One region of the Cobetia sp. 4B genome, then DNA from elsewhere that is predicted to be linked to it. Evidence: predicted binding sites of a transcription regulator. Region 1 holds the regulator's gene; each other region holds the start of a gene.

Evidence for each region. The regulator sigma-54, encoded in region 1, starts transcription at its own class of promoters, with help from an activator protein. The targets are predictions, from matches to a motif close to TGGCACNNNNNTTGCTNT.
Region 2: the regulator sigma-54 is predicted to act here: its motif matches at 2,274-2,291, upstream of H2O77_RS02035 (ANTAR domain-containing protein).
Region 3: the regulator sigma-54 is predicted to act here: its motif matches at 2,458-2,475, upstream of H2O77_RS13290 (sugar phosphorylase).
Region 4: the regulator sigma-54 is predicted to act here: its motif matches at 1,177-1,194, upstream of H2O77_RS00340 (P-II family nitrogen regulator).

Annotation. Positions count from the first base shown of each region.
Region 1 covers NZ_CP059843.1:814,652-818,484, forward strand. Annotated here, with positions in the region: gene H2O77_RS03425 (PTS sugar transporter subunit IIA) at 1-447, opposite strand, end outside; gene raiA (ribosome-associated translation inhibitor RaiA) at 457-765, opposite strand; gene H2O77_RS03435 (RNA polymerase factor sigma-54) at 1,426-2,874, opposite strand; gene lptB (LPS export ABC transporter ATP-binding protein) at 3,108-3,833, opposite strand, start outside.
Region 2 covers NZ_CP059843.1:450,284-454,116, reverse strand. Annotated here, with positions in the region: gene H2O77_RS02045 (TetR/AcrR family transcriptional regulator) at 1-227, opposite strand, end outside; gene H2O77_RS02040 (CmpA/NrtA family ABC transporter substrate-binding protein) at 398-1,606, opposite strand; gene H2O77_RS02035 (ANTAR domain-containing protein) at 1,657-2,232, opposite strand; gene H2O77_RS02030 (NarK family nitrate/nitrite MFS transporter) at 2,795-3,833, shown strand, end outside.
Region 3 covers NZ_CP059843.1:3,215,405-3,219,237, reverse strand. Annotated here, with positions in the region: gene H2O77_RS13295 (hypothetical protein) at 1-236, shown strand, start outside; gene H2O77_RS13290 (sugar phosphorylase) at 325-2,223, opposite strand; gene H2O77_RS13285 (GlsB/YeaQ/YmgE family stress response membrane protein) at 2,588-2,836, opposite strand; gene nrdR (transcriptional regulator NrdR) at 3,235-3,723, shown strand.
Region 4 covers NZ_CP059843.1:73,757-77,589, reverse strand. Annotated here, with positions in the region: gene H2O77_RS00350 (hypothetical protein) at 95-373, shown strand; gene H2O77_RS00345 (accessory factor UbiK family protein) at 468-842, opposite strand; gene H2O77_RS00340 (P-II family nitrogen regulator) at 1,280-1,618, shown strand; gene H2O77_RS00335 (ammonium transporter) at 1,650-2,897, shown strand; gene glnK (P-II family nitrogen regulator) at 3,047-3,385, shown strand; gene H2O77_RS00325 (ferredoxin--NADP reductase) at 3,548-3,833, opposite strand, start outside.

The sequences.
Region 1 (3,833 bases):
GGCTTGGGTCAATGCCTCAAAGAGTGCACGCTGGCTGTCTGCCTGGCGCAGGGCCGAGCGATTGGTCGGGGAATTGAGCAATTCCGCGACCTGCCCGAGCAGCGTCAGATGGGTCTCATCCGCTTCCTCAGGCACCAGCAGCACGAACAGCAGATCGATGGGTTCTCCGTCGATGGCATCGAAGTCGATGGGTTCACCGAGCTTCAGAAACGCAGCGATTGGCGTCTTGCAATGCGGGCTGCGTGCATGGGGCACGGCCACACCGTGGCCAATGCCGGTCGACCCCAGTCTTTCGCGCCCGATCAGGCGCGAGAAGACTTCCTGGCTATCCAGGCTGGGAATGTTCTGTGCGATGAAGGTGCTGAAGAATTCAAGCACCCGCTTCTTGCTCCCCCCGGGGACACCGTACAGCGTGCGCTCGGGGGGAAGGATCTGATCAAGTGTCATGGCTGAAGGTCAACGGGTCCCGGTGCCCTGAGAGCGAGCCTGGGACTTTTCCTTGTGTTTGACCAGCTGGCGATCCAGCTTGTCGGCGAGCGCGTCGATGGCAGCGTACATGTTGGGGTCTTCTGCCAGGGCGTGGAGGTCAGCGCCTGCCGCGTGCAAGGTGCAGGCAGCCTGCTGGCGCTCCTTCTCGATCGACAGTGTCACCTGAACATTGGTGATGTTGTCGTAATGCCGTTCGAGGCGAGCGAGCTTCTCGTTGACGTAATCGCGGAGAGGATCGGTAAGTTCCACATGATGCCCGGTGATATTCACTTGCATGGACACGCTCCTTTATCCAGCGGGTTGCCATTCAATTGTAACCCTTTTTGACTACGAGCAAACCCTGATCGGACGCTCTGCAACAGGCTTGACGGCCACCGTCTGGCGATGTTTTCGCACCCTTGCCAGTGGCGTCAGATGTCGTGAGCGTCTGTACCGACAATGCCCAAGCTTTGCGCAAAGATCAACGCTGCGCTGCATCGTGGTTCAGTGCTTGTCTTCAACTCAGTGAGGGGTAACGGAGTGGACTTCAAGGGCATGTCTGGCGGGTGGTGCGTGAAAGACGCGCAAGAAGGCGGGTTTTCGTCGCCAATCCCTGCATGTACGTCGCCTTTCAGACGATTCGATTGCGTGGAGCAAGCGGCGTTCCGGGAGGTTCTTCGGGTGTCTTCCAGGTGCAATACGCGCAAAAGTGACTTTAAAAACATGCGATTGACGGTAAATGACGCTGCCGGAACGGCGTTTTTTTGCCGTCATTCTGCGCGCTGTCATGGGCCATGACGGGCAATTGACGAGCGGTTGCCGGAATGACATGGCGCGCGACAGGCGCACCACTGCCCGCGAAGTCAGAGGCTGATGAGCGGAAAAGCCAACGCTTGAGGTTGGCGGCGGCTGCCATTGTGGAGGTGAGAGCAGGGCATGGCAGCCGCAGGTGACGCGTCAGGCCAGACGCTTGCGCTCGCTGGAGGAGGGGATGCCCATCGCTTCGCGATACTTGGCCACGGTACGGCGTGCGACCTCGATGCCATCGCTGGCGAGCAGATCGACCAGCCGTGAGTCGGAGAGAGGCTTGCGGGCCGGCTCTTCCGCGATCAGCTTGCGGATGCGGGCACGAATGGCGGTGCTTGAGTGGGCGTCGCCACTGCCGCTGCCACCGACCTGGCTCGAGAAGAAGAACTTGAGCTCGAAGACGCCGCGCGGGGTGTGGATGTACTTCTGGGTAGTGACCCGCGAGATGGTCGATTCGTGCATCTCGACCACTTCGGCGATGTTGGCCAGAATCAGCGGCTTCATGCCTTCCTCGCCTTGCTCGAGGAAGTCGATCTGGCGCGCCATGATCTCGCGGCCGACCTTGAGCAGGGTGTCATTGCGCGATGACAGGCTCTTCATCAGCCAGCGGGCTTCCTGCAGGTTGTCCTTGAGAAAGGTGTTGTCGGCGGACTTGTCGGCACGCTTGATCAGCGCGGCGTATTCCGGCTGGATGCGCAGCTTGGGCAGCGCTTCCGGGTTGAGCTCGACCTGCCAGCCATGGCGGGTATGGCGCACCAGCAGATCAGGGATCACGTAATCGCTGGCGGGCTCGCCCCAGGCGGATGCCGGACGCGGATCGAGCGCGCGCACCAGGCGGATGACGTGGTCCAGCTCGTCATCGTCAAGGCTCAGGCGGCGCTTGAGCAGCTTGCGATCATCGTTGCCCAGTGCCTCGAGGAATTGACGTACCAGGCGGCGTGCCTGCGCCAGCAGCGGCAGATCATCCGGCAGCAGCGCCAGTTGTAGCAGCAGGCATTCGCGTAGGTCACGGGCGAAGACGCCGGTCGGGTCGAACTGCTGCATACGCAGCAATACCTGCTCGAGCTCGGAGGCCTTGAGGCCGGGCAGGCCCTGGCCACGCAGGCCATCGACCAGCTCATCGAGAGACAGGCTCAGATAGCCGGCACCGTCGACGGCATCGATCAGGCTCTCCGCCATCTGGCTTTCACGGCCATCGAGGTCGGTCATCGCCAGCTGCCAGCGCAGGTGGTCCTGCAGGCTCTCGACGCTGGTATTGCGATCGAAGTCCGGCCCTTCTTCACTCCCGCTGCCACTGCCGGAGCTGGTCAGGCTACCGGCGTGGTCCTGGTAGAGGTCCGACCAGTCACTGTCGAGGGGGTATTCCTCGGGAATCTCGCTCGAGGAGTCGGCAGTGGAGATCTCGCTCGAATCCTGTGTCTCGACGACATCCAGCGACTCGTAGTCCTCGTCGAGCTCCAACATGGGGTTGGACTCGAGGGCTTGCTGAATCTCCTGACGCAGGTCGAGCGTCGACAGCTGCAGCAGCTGGATCGCTTGCTGGAGCTGCGGCGTCATGGTCAGCGAGGTGCCGAGGCGGAGTTGCAGGGTGGGTTTCATGGAGTCAGTCAATTCACGGCAAAGGAACGTGCTTACTACGCTATACCGTGACTCGGGGCACTGACAAGTGGTTGTCGTGAATATTCAAGCAACTTGCATGCCATGTTTCCACCAAGGTGGTATGGACGTCATGCATGCGTCTGATGTCAGACATGAAAAAGCCGCTACGCGATAAAATCACGCAGCGGCTTTTGAAGCTTTTGCCTCGCGAGGACTCAGCGCAGCCGCTGACCCTAGAGCGTGAACTCGTGACCCAGGTAGACGTCGCGCACCTGCTGGTTGGCCAGGATGGAGTCCGCGTCACCGTGGGCGATGATCTGGCCATCGCCGACGATATAGGCGGTGTCACAGATATCGAGTGTCTCGCGCACGTTGTGGTCGGTGATCAGCACACCGATGCCACGATCGCGCAGTTGGCGCACGATGCTCTTGATCTCGCCCACCGAGATGGGGTCGACGCCGGCGAAGGGCTCATCGAGCAGTACGAAGTCCGGCTCGGTGGCAAGCGCCCGGGCGATCTCGACCCGTCGACGCTCACCACCGGACAGGCTCATACCGGCGCTGGCGCGGATGTGCGTGATGCTGAATTCCTCGAGCAACTCTTCAAGGCGTGCCTTGCGGCCATTGCGATCCAGGTCCTTGCGGGTCTCCAGAATCGCCATGATGTTGTCGGCCACCGACAGCTTGCGGAAGATCGACGCTTCCTGCGGCAGATAGCCGATGCCGGCGCGTGCACGCTGATGCATGGCGGCAGCGGAGAGGTCCTTGTCATCGATGGAGACGTTGCCGGCATCGGCGCGCACCAGTCCGACGATCATGTAGAACGAGGTCGTCTTGCCGGCGCCGTTGGGGCCCAGCAGGCCGACGATGTCGCCCTGGCGGATCTCCAGCGAGATGTCCTTGACCACCTTGCGGCCCTTGTAGGCCTTGGCCAGATGGCGAGCGCTCAGCGTACGTGG
Region 2 (3,833 bases), 360 kb from region 1:
CACAGCGCATCTTCCTTCCACAGCGCCAGCAGGCCATCGAGCACCGCGCGATACAGCGCTTCCTTGGTGCTGAAGTAGTAATGCAGATTGGACTTGGGCAGCTCTACCTCGGCGGCAATATCGACCATGCTGGCGCCGACATAGCCCTTGAGAGCGAAGATCTTTTCGGCGGCGAGCAGGATGCGGCCGACATTATCCTTGCGAATCTGAGACTTGCGAGTGGTCATGCGATCCCCTGACGCGGTGCTGGCAGTGCGATGAGAATATCACAACCGCACTGCCAACATGTCTGAGCCGTCAGGTTTGCCCTGTCATCCGGCAAAGGAGATGGCGACTTCTCTGCAAGTGCTGTGCAATCCCGCGCCAGCGCGGACCTGCAAGAACCGCGCCTGCGACATCATTCGAAGACCGCACCATCGATGAAGCCATCCGCCGGCATCGGCACCTGGCCCGCCTCGCCACTCAGCCACCAGGGCGCCGGATGCGTGCCTTCACTGCGCTCATCCGCCACCGGCACCACCATGCCCAGCTTGCGCGCCGCCGTGCGGTAAAGATCCGGTCGCACACAGCGTGTCAGCGCCGCCTCGAGATCCTCGTCATTGAAGCCCTGCAGATGCCCCCAGCGCTGCATCTGGGCGATGTACCAGCGTGTCTGGGAACGCCACGGGAAGTTGGCCGCATAGCGATGGAAGATGGTCCAGCCAGGATTGTGCTGCTGGAAGTCGTCCACCGACTGCTCGACATCGACGTCTTCCAGGCCGCGCGTCACCACGCTCATCGGCACCTCCGGCATGCCCTCGTCGTGCAGCCACTCGGCGGCCTTGGCCCGATTGCCGGGGCGGTCCAGCCAGGCGCAGGCATTGAGCAGCGCGCGAATCAGCGCCTGATGCGCCAGCGGATGCTGCTCCGCCCAGTCCTCGCGCACGCCCAGCACCTTTTCCTGCCCGAAGCGCCAGATATCGTGACTGCCCGCCACCACCTGCCCCATGCCCTGCGCCGCCGCCAGGCTGTTCCAGGGCTCACCGACACAGAAGCCATCCAGCGCACCGCTGGCCAGCTGCGCCGCCATCAGCGGCGGCGCCACGGCGCGCATCTCGACGTCGCGGTCCGGATTGATGCCGCCCGCCGCCAGCCAGTAGCGCAACAGATAACGATGCGAGGAGAACGGATGCACGCTGGCCAGCTTGAGCAGTGGCTCGCCACGCTGCTTGCGCTCGTGCACATGTGCCGCCAGCGCCTTCGCGACCTGCAACGGACTGGAGAGGTCGTGGCCGTCCTCGCCGAGGGTGGCCATCAGCGCGCGCGACAGCGTGATGGAGTTGCCGCCCAGATTCAGTGTCATGGCACTGATCACCGGCGTGGCGCGGCCATCCAGGCCCAGGGTCGAGGTCAGCGGCATCAGCGCCAGCATCTGCGCGCCCTGCAGCACGCCGGTCTGCAGGTCATCACGCAACGCCGCCCACGAGGGTTGCCACTTGAGTGTCACCGCCAGCCCCTCCTCGCGGAAAAGCCCCAACTGCTCAGCGACCACGAAGGGCGCGGCATCATTGAGTGGCATCAGGCCCAGCGTCAGCTGATGGCCATTCAGGGGTACATCTGTGGGCATCACGCACACCTCTTGAACGATCGAGAGAGAAGGACAGTACGGCGACCGGCTCAGCGCCGACGCGCGGCCTTGAGCAGCTCATCGGCCAGCTCATGCAGGGCCAGGCGCCGGTTCATGGCGGTCTTGCGCAGGTATTGATAGGCGGCATCTTCACTGAGCCCGCGCGTCTCCATCACCACGGCCTTGGCACGATCGACGCTGCGCCGCTGCACCAATGTGGTCTGGGTACGGTTGAGCTCCCCCTTGAGCGCACGGTGCGCCTCGAAGCTGGTGATGGCGACCTCGACCATGCTGCGCACCATCGCTGGCATGACGTGGTCCACCACATAGGCCGAGACACCGGCGCCGGCCGCCTCACGCACGAGGTCCGGGGCATCTTCACTGGCCAGCATGATCATCGGCTTGGGATAGCGTCGCCCCAGCTGGCCGAGATGCTCCAGGGTGTCGCGGCTGGGCAGGTCGGCGTCGATGATCACCGCATCGGGCTGATGCTGCTCGACCAGCGCGTGCAGGTCCTCGTGCTCGTCAACGCGCAGCGCCACCTCGAAGCCGGCGCTCAATAGCGCCTGCTCCAGCGCGGCGGAGCGCTCACTGCGGACATCGACGATCAGCACGGTCACGGGCATGTCAGGTTTCCTTGGGTCGGGCATGAGACTTGCCGTACACCCAAGCAGGATTCGTGCCGCAATCTGGTGCAACCCTGCGGCCAAAGGCCTTCAGAGCGGCCGAGCCGAAAGCGTCGCTGCACTGCAATGAGGCATGCGCCTTGCCGACCCTCCCAGCGCCATCTGCGTGCGCCAGACTGGTACCTCGCGCCTTGCTGACGCACCGCCAGCGCGCATCAAGCGCGCACCCAGCCCGGGACACCGCCTGCGCGTGCCAACCTACTGCCCTCGCCAAGCCATTGATCTTCTGGGACTTGTCCCGCCCACACCCCCGCAACTGGCGCGCTACTTGCTTTGTTCCTGTCACTTGCCGCACAGACGCTCTGCTGCCGGCAACCATGGCATCACCGACTGCTGCCATCGCTATCCATGACGTGGACCAGGCTCTTCGGAGTACGAGTGCGTCGAACCAGGCCCCTCAATGACGAGGCGCCCTTGCTGTCGTTCATTCACAGCCGTTCGACCACTCGCCGAGCACACCTGACTTCGTGCCCGGCACCGACGCTGAATCAGGAGCCCACTCATGGATATCCGCAACAAGGCCAGCCGCATCCGGCTGTTCAGCTTCAACACCCCGCAAATGCGCGCCTTCCACATGTCGTGGTTCGCCTTCCACGTCTGCTTCTTCGGCTGGTTCGGCATCGCGCCGCTGATGGCCGTGGTGCGTGACGACCTCGGCCTGACCAAGACCCAGATCGGCAACACCATCATCGCCTCCGTCGCCATCACGGTGATCGTGCGCCTCGCCATCGGCGTGCTGTGTGATCGCATCGGGCCACGCAAGGCCTACACCTGGCTGCTGTGCCTCGGCTCGCTGCCGGTGATGTGCATCGGCTTCGCCGACAGCTTCGAATCCTTCTTCCTGGCCCGTCTGGCCATCGGTGCCATCGGCGCTTCCTTCGTCATCACCCAGTACCACACCTCCGTGATGTTCGGCCCCAACGTGGTCGGCACTGCCAACGCCACCACCGCGGGCTGGGGCAACCTGGGCGGCGGCACCACCCAGATGCTGATGCCGCTGGTGATGGCCGGCCTGCTGATGCTGGGCGTCGAGCAGACCCTGGGCTGGCGTCTGGCGATGGTCGTGCCGGGCATCGTGCTGTTCCTGACCGGTATCGCCTACTACTTCTTCACCCAGGATGCGCCGGACGGCAACTTCAGCGAGCTGCGTGAGCGTGGTGAGCTGCCCAAGGCCGAGAAGGAATACAGCATGCGCGCCACCTTCGGCGCGGCGGCACGCGACATCCGTGTCTGGGCCCTGTTCCTCGTCTATGGCGCCTGCTTCGGGGTCGAGCTGACCATCAACAACGTCGCCGCCATCTACTTCTTCGATCACTTCGATCTCGACCTCGCCACCGCCGGTCTCATCGCGGGCCTGTTCGGCCTGATGAACCTGTTCGCCCGCACCCTGGGCGGCGTGTTCTCCGACCTGTTCGCCCGCCAGTCCGGCCTCAAGGGCCGCGTGCGCTGGCTGTTCATCGCGCTGCTGTGTGAAGGCGTGGCGCTGGTCGGCTTCGCCCAGATGGAAACCCTCGCGGTGGCCATCGGCATCATGCTGGTCT
Region 3 (3,833 bases), 1.9 Mb from region 1:
CGCTGGACCTGATCGAGACCTACTACAACGATGCCGTCATGAATGGCCTGACGGTGGACCGCCACAGCGAGGAAGCGGCGGTGGAGCTGTTCGCCGCCAACATCATGGATGCCGGCAGCGCCTTCCTCGACAATCCGCGTGACAAGCCCTTCATCCCGAGCTGGAACCGGGTGCAGTCAGCCGTGCCGGACCTGCTCGAGCGCATGCACGAAGCGGTGGAGCTGGACAACCAGTAAGGCTCGCGGCGGGAAACAGCAAGACCAACGACAACGGGGCTGCCAGTGGCAGCCCCGTTGTCGTTGGCAGGAGGAGAAAAAGAGGGCGTCAGACAACCTCGATGGCCGGCGGGCGCACGGTTTGCTCCATCAGCCAGGCCGCCTGATAGGGACGGCGAGCCATGGTGGGGTCGTAGGCCTTGTCATGGCACAGGTGGTCGGTCAGCGCGACGCCTTGCCAGCTTTCCGGCAGCGGCAGCACGCGCGGCTGATCGGTGACATTGAGGGCGAACAGCAGGCGGCGCCCTTCATGGGTGACGCGCTCGAAGACGAAGAAATCCGGGCCGACATCGAAGACATTCTGGTCGGCATCCGGGTGGAAGCAGGGTTCGTTGCGGCGCAGTGCCATGCGGCGCTTGAGGGCGTGGAAGACCTCATGGGTCGCGGTGTTGGGGCTTGCCAGCAGCGCTTCCAGTTCATCGCGCTGCCACTTGCGGCGGTTGATGGCGCGCAGATGGCCATCGCGCTCGACGCCTTCCTGGTGGTTGGGGGTCGCGGTCAGCGAGTGGATGTACAGCCCCGGGATGCCCTGCAGGCTCAGCATCAGGGTCTGACTGGCGATGAAGCGCTCGATCTGCCACGGGTCCTGGCCGCGCCGCGTGCCCTTGAGCGCATCGAAGTAGCTGATGTTGAGCTCATAGGGGGTGTCGGCGCGCCCGGGGTTGGCGCGCATGCTGACGTAGCCACCGAAGTCATGCACCAGCCGCACCAGGGTGTCGCGCTCGTGGTCGGGCAGCAGGCCCTCAAGGGCACGAACGCCGATACCATCGTGGCTGGCGGTGAAGTTGAAGTAGCTGCAGCCGGAAGGCAATGACGGCAGGCTGGTGGCCCACTGGGTCAGGGCGCTGGCATCGCCGGAGGTCAGGGTGTGCAGCGTCAGCGGCGGCAACGTGAACTGATAGATCAGGTGCGCTTCATCGGCCTGGGCACTGCCCTCGATGGCGGTGAGGTCGTGCTGTGACAGACGATCGAGCCCGAAGTAGGACATGTTCTCGGCGTGGGGCACGTTGGTTTCGGTGATCAACAGGCTGCCCGGCGCCAGATGGTCGACGATGGCGCGCAGCAGGCGCACCACGGCGTGTGTCTCCGGCAGGTGGATGCAGGAGGTACCCTGGCGCTTCCACAGGAAGGCCACCGCATCGAGGCGGATGATGCCCGCGCCCTGCTCGAGGTAGTAAAGCAGGATGCCGATGAATTCGAGCAGCACATCGGGATTGGCGAAGTTCAGGTCGATCTGGTCATCCGAGAAGGTTGCCCAAAGATGGCGCAGGCCACGACGGGTATGCACCGGCGTGAGCAGGGCAGACGGGCGCGGGCGCACGACCTCGGAGACATCGGTGTCGGGGTCCATCTCGATGAAGTAGTCGCGGCCGGGCTGCACGCCGGCCAGATAATCGGCGAACCACAGTGACTCGCGCGAGCAGTGATTGATGACCAGGTCTGCCATCAGGTCGCGCTGCTCGCTCAGGCGCCGGATGTCCTGCCAGTCGCCGAGGACCGGATTGACCTCGCGATAGTGGATGACGCTGAAGCCATCATCGCTGCTCCATGGGAAGAAGGGCAGCACGTGGACACCGGACAGGCTGTCGTCCAGTCGGCTGGCGAGGAAGTCGTGCAGGGTCGCCAGTGGCGCCTCGCCTTCCTGCTGCAGGCTGTCGCCGTAGGTGATCAGCCACTGGTCGCGCTCGCTCCAGAGCGGCTCGCCTTCCGGTACGCGGGGGGTGAGGCGCGTGCGATGGAAATCCAGCACCGTCTCCAGGCGTCTGAGGACTTCTTCATGACGCTGTGGGTAGATCTCGGCGAGCAGGCGTGTGGCGTGCGCCTGGAAATCAGCTTGCGAGAGACGTTTGGCGAGAGAGACTATGGCGCGTGGCCTGGCGCTGCCCTCGCTCGGCGCAGGATCGGAGGCAGTGGATGTCGAGTGATCGGGAGATGACGTATCGGACATGGGCAATCCTCGTGGCAGCAAAAGCGGTCAGACTCTGCCTCGTGAGCCGCAATGGGCAGAGCGTGTCGCGGGTGATCTTCGGGAAGCCCGCCGGTGCAACCCTGCAGGGGCCGGTGGCAAGACTGGAAATCACATATCAGATGAAGTCGGCTGGCCGTCGTTTGGTGAAATCCCTGAATGGCGCATCGCTGAGCGGCGCCCGTGGGTGACGGCCTGGCGCCTTTACTCATGAGTCATGCACGCCTCGGGCCAGATTCGTCAAGCCTGCAAGACAGGACGGCCAGCCTGCATGTGCCGGCTGGCCGTCCTGTCTGGCGTCATGTGGCCTGCGGCCAGCTGACGCCACTGCGCTTCATGACATGCTTTACTTGCGCAGCACGCGATACAGAATCAGCAGAATGACGGCGCCGAGCACGGCGATGACAAAGCTGGCCAGATTGAATCCCGTCACTTCACCGAAGCCCATCAGGGTGCCGACCCAGCCACCGACCACGGCACCCAGGATGCCGATGATGCTGGTGACGATGATGCCACCCGGGTCCTTGCCGGGCACGATCACCTTGGCGATGATGCCGGCAATAAGACCGAATATGATCCATGCAATGATTCCCATGTCGCAGCTCCTTGCGTCATCGTGATCAATCTCGCGGCAGAGATCATCCGCCGCCAGTCGTGAAAGGATTTCACGGCTTGGGCAAGCGTCCTTGTGAGGCGCTGCACCCTGATGTCATCTTTCGGTTATCGGGCGGGGATTTCAAGCCTGCCGGGCAGGTTGATTGACGCTTTCGCTGCGGTGTCCGCCCCCCGGGGCGACAGTGCAGGAAACTCCTGTCGCCCTGTGGTCGATCCCCAAGGCTAGTTCAGATAGGTCGGGGCTGACATAGGCTCCCGTGGCGGGGCCTTAACGGTTACAATACCTGCCATTCGCTGTCATTCGGCTGCGCTGCGCCACTTCCTCGCTGTGCTTCGCGCGGGGCCGCAGCCACCTCGCACCCAAGCAGGCTCTCCAACATGCACTGTCCCTTCTGTGGAACTCATGAAACCAAGGTCACGGATTCCCGACTGGTGGTCGAGGGTGACCAGGTGCGGCGGCGTCGCCAGTGCGCGGCCTGCGGTGAGCGTTTCACGACCTACGAAACGGCGGAGCTGGTCATGCCGCGCGTGGTCAAGGGCGACGGTTCGCGTGAGAGCTTCGATGAGCACAAGCTGCGTGCCGGCATGCTGCGCGCGCTGGAAAAGCGCCCGGTTTCCTCCGAGCTGATCGAGGCCGCGGTGGAGCGCATTCGTCAGCGTCTGCGCGCCACCGGCGAACGTGAGATCGAGGCGCGGCGCATCGGTGATGAGGTCATGCAGCAGCTCAAGCGGCTGGATCAGGTCGCCTATATCCGCTTCGCTTCGGTCTATCGTCGCTTCCAGGATCTTGATGAGTTCCGCGCCGAGATCGATCGTCTCGCCCAGGAGCCCAGCTTCCTGCCGGGCGAGGAAGACGCGCGGCCCTGATGTCTCGACACGGTCATCCTTGCAGATGACCTCGAGGCCTGCGCCTGCTGGTCCTGTCGCGTCACGCTGCGTGGCTCAGGCCTCGGGGTATTGACCACCGCCCGGGCTAC
Region 4 (3,833 bases), 740 kb from region 1:
ACGGAACGCCGCCGCTGCGCGGCAGAGAATCGTCCAACCCACGGAAAGGGCCAGCCATTCAGGACGACTTCGGCTTGTTTCAGGAGCACTACCCATGCAAGACATGCTTGCCCCGCTGGCATCCCTGGCGGATGTGATCGGCATGCTAGGCACCACTCTGGTCGTCGGCGCCTTCTTCCTGCTGCAGATCGGCAGACTCGATGCCCGCAGCCTGACCTACAACCTGATGAATCTGAGCGGGGCGATCCTGCTGTTGATCAGCCTGTGCATCAATTTCAACCTCGCCAGCTTCGTGATCGAGATCTTCTGGATCATCGCCTCAGTGGTAGGTCTGGTGCGCTGGATGCTGGGCACTCGTCCCCAGACTGCCTGAGGCCGCTCCTCAGAATCAGCGGCGCCCATGACGCAAAAAACCGCCACGCCCCGAAAGGGCGTGGCGGTTTTGGTTCAGCCGTCACCTGACGGGATCAGGCGTCGCGCTGGCGCTCGATTTCCGCGGCGTGACTGGCGGCTTCACGCTTCGCTACCGCGGCTTCCCCCTCGTCATCCACTGGCGTGACGGGCTCGGCAGCCGGCGCGTTGCCCGCTACCAGCCCCTGCTTTTCCAGCAGTGCCTCGAGGGCGATGACCTGCTTTTCCAGCGACTCGACGCGGCTGCGCGTACGCGTCAGCACATCCATCATGATGTCGAAGTCTTCACGCGAGACCAGTTCCATGCGGTCGAAGGCACCGCGCATCACCCCTTGCACGGACTTCTGCAGCTCTTCCGGGCCATGCGAGGCATCCTGCAGGCGCTCACCGATCTGCTGGGCCATACGCCCGATGACGTCATTCTTGAACATGCTGCACCTCAGCCGTTGCGGGCCGGCAACCGCGTCGTGCGGACTGCCGGTCAGAAAATGATGACACCCCTGTACATGGGGCCGTCGTGTCCTGCTGCAAGGATACGCAACCCTGGAGTCGGGTGCATGCCCCGCATCGTCCTGCACCAGACAATCCTCATCGGCAGGCACACACCTGCACCACATTAGCACTTGCCCCCACACCCAAAGGCGCAGAAACAGCACCATTACGGTGCATGCCAGGTGACCTTCGGATTCAGCCATCTTTGCACAGGCCGAAAGACTGTCAGCCAACCTGCGATAACCAGATGAGTTACAAGGATTTTCAGCCGCATGGCACATCTCGTGCGATGCACTTGTCAGGAACAGGCCGCCAGCTCATCTGACTGGCCATGCTTAACAAGAATGATCATTCCGGTAGCGAACGGGGGCAGCACATGAAACTGATCACCGCCATCATCAAACCCTTCAAGTTGGACGACGTGCGAGAAGCACTGGCCGACAACGGCGTGCAGGGGATTACCGTCACCGAAGTGAAGGGCTTCGGACGTCAGAAGGGGCACACCGAGCTGTATCGCGGTGCCGAGTACGTCGTCGACTTCCTTCCCAAGGTCAAGATTGAAGTGGCTGTCGATGACAGCAGTGTGGAATCGGTACTGGACGCCATCACCCAGGCGGCCAACAGCGGCAAGATCGGCGACGGCAAGCTGTTCGTCACTCCGCTGGATGATGTCATCCGTATCCGCACCGGTGAACGCGGCGCCGACGCTGTCTGAGCCCCGCGCACAATAACAAGGAGAACCCCGCATGAACGAGATCATCGAGGTCAAGTACGCACTTGATACCTTCTACTTCCTGGTCTGTGGCGCCCTGGTGCTATGGATGGCAGCCGGCTTTGCCATGCTCGAGGCCGGTCTGGTCCGCGCCAAGAACACCACCGAGATCCTGACCAAGAACGTGGCGCTGTTCGCCATCGCCTGCACCATGTACATGGTCGTCGGTTACCACATCATGTACTCGAGCGCCGAAGGCGGCTTCCTGCCGAGCCTGGGCTTCCTGATCGGTGCCGAGAATACCGCTGAGGAAGCGCTCGCTTCCGGTGGCGACATCTACTACAGCGCACGTTCCGACTTCTTCTTCCAGGTGGTGTTCGTGGCTACCGCCATGTCCATCGTCTCCGGTGCGGTCGCCGAGCGCATGAAGCTGTGGGCCTTCCTGGCCTTCGCCGTAGTCATGACCGGCGTCATCTACCCGGTGCAGGGTTACTGGACCTGGGGTGGCGGCTTCCTGAGCGCAGCGGGCTTCAGCGACTTCGCCGGTTCCGGCATCGTGCACATGGCCGGCGCTTCCGCCGCCCTGGCAGGCGTGCTGCTGCTGGGCGCTCGCAAGGGCAAGTACGGCAAGAACGGCGAGATCAATGCCATCCCGGGCGCCAACCTGCCGCTGGCCACGCTGGGTACCTTCATCCTGTGGCTGGGATGGTTGGGCTTCAACGGCGGCTCCGAGCTGGTGCTGTCCAACATCGATGAGGCCAACGCGGTCGCTCAGGTCTTCGTCAACACCAATGCCGCTGCCTGTGGTGGTGTCATCGCCGCGCTGATCCTCGCCCGTCTGTGGTTCCGCAAGGCTGACCTGACCATGGCCCTCAACGGCGCGCTGGCTGGCCTGGTCGCCATCACTGCGGGTCCGCTGGCACCGAGCGTCGGTGCTGCCACCCTGATCGGTGCCGTCGGCGGTCTGCTGGTCGTGTTCTCCATCGTCGGTCTCGACAAGCTGAAGATCGATGATCCGGTCGGCGCCATCTCCGTGCACGGTGTGGTCGGTCTCTGGGGTCTGCTGGCCGTGCCGCTGACCAATGACGATGCCACCTTCTCCGCACAGCTGCTGGGCGCCGCCTCCATCTTCGCCTGGGTGTTCATCGCAAGCTTCGTGGTGTGGCTGATCATCAAGGCCATCATGGGGATTCGCGTCAGCGAGGAAGAAGAGTACGAAGGTGTGGATCTGGCCGAATGTGGTATGGAGGCCTATCCGGAATTCACCTCCAGCCGCAAGTAAACCTGGACGCGACAGCACCTGCAGCATCAAGACTCCCGCCACCTGGCGGGAGTCTTTTTTCCTGACTGGATAAGCGGTGTATGCTTGAGTCAGAGACCGGCGTGACGAGCAGGCCTCGTTACCCGCACCATCACCCAAGGAGAGACACGATGAAACTGGTCACTGCCATCATCAAGCCATTCAAGCTCGACGACGTGCGCGAATCCCTGTCGGAGATTGGCGTGCAGGGTATCACCGTGACCGAGGTCAAGGGATTCGGCCGCCAGAAGGGCCACACCGAGCTGTATCGGGGTGCCGAGTACGTGGTCGACTTCCTTCCCAAGGTGAAGCTGGAAGTCGCGGTGGATGACGCCATGATCGATTCCGTGATCGAGGCGATCACCAATGTCGCCAACACCGGCAAGATCGGCGACGGCAAGATCTTCGTCTCGCCGCTGGAGCAGGTCATTCGCATCCGTACCGGCGAGACCGGCAAGGACGCCGTCTGAGCCTCTGGCGCAAGCCCCTGGCACTGACGTGCTGCCCCGACGGGTGACATGAGCACAAAAAAACCGCAGGCCATCGGCCTGCGGTTTTTTTCGTTTCAGCACTTGCCATTCATGCGTGATGCTCGCGGGTCATGCTCTGCTGAGCCTCACTGCTCGACAAGCTTACTTCTCGACGAAGGCACGCTCGATCACATAGTCACCCGGCACGCCCATCTTCGGCGAGATGGCGAAGCCGCGCGCATCCAGCATGGCGCTGATGTCGTCGAGCATCGCCGGGCTGCCGCAGATCATGGCGCGATCACGCTTCGGGTCCAGCGGCGGCAGGCCGATGTCCTCGAACAGCTTGCCGTTCTCGACCAGATCCGTGATGCGGCCCTGGTTGCGGAACTCCTCGCGCGTCACGGTCGGGTAGTAGATCAGCTTCTCGGCGATCTCTTCGCCCAGATAC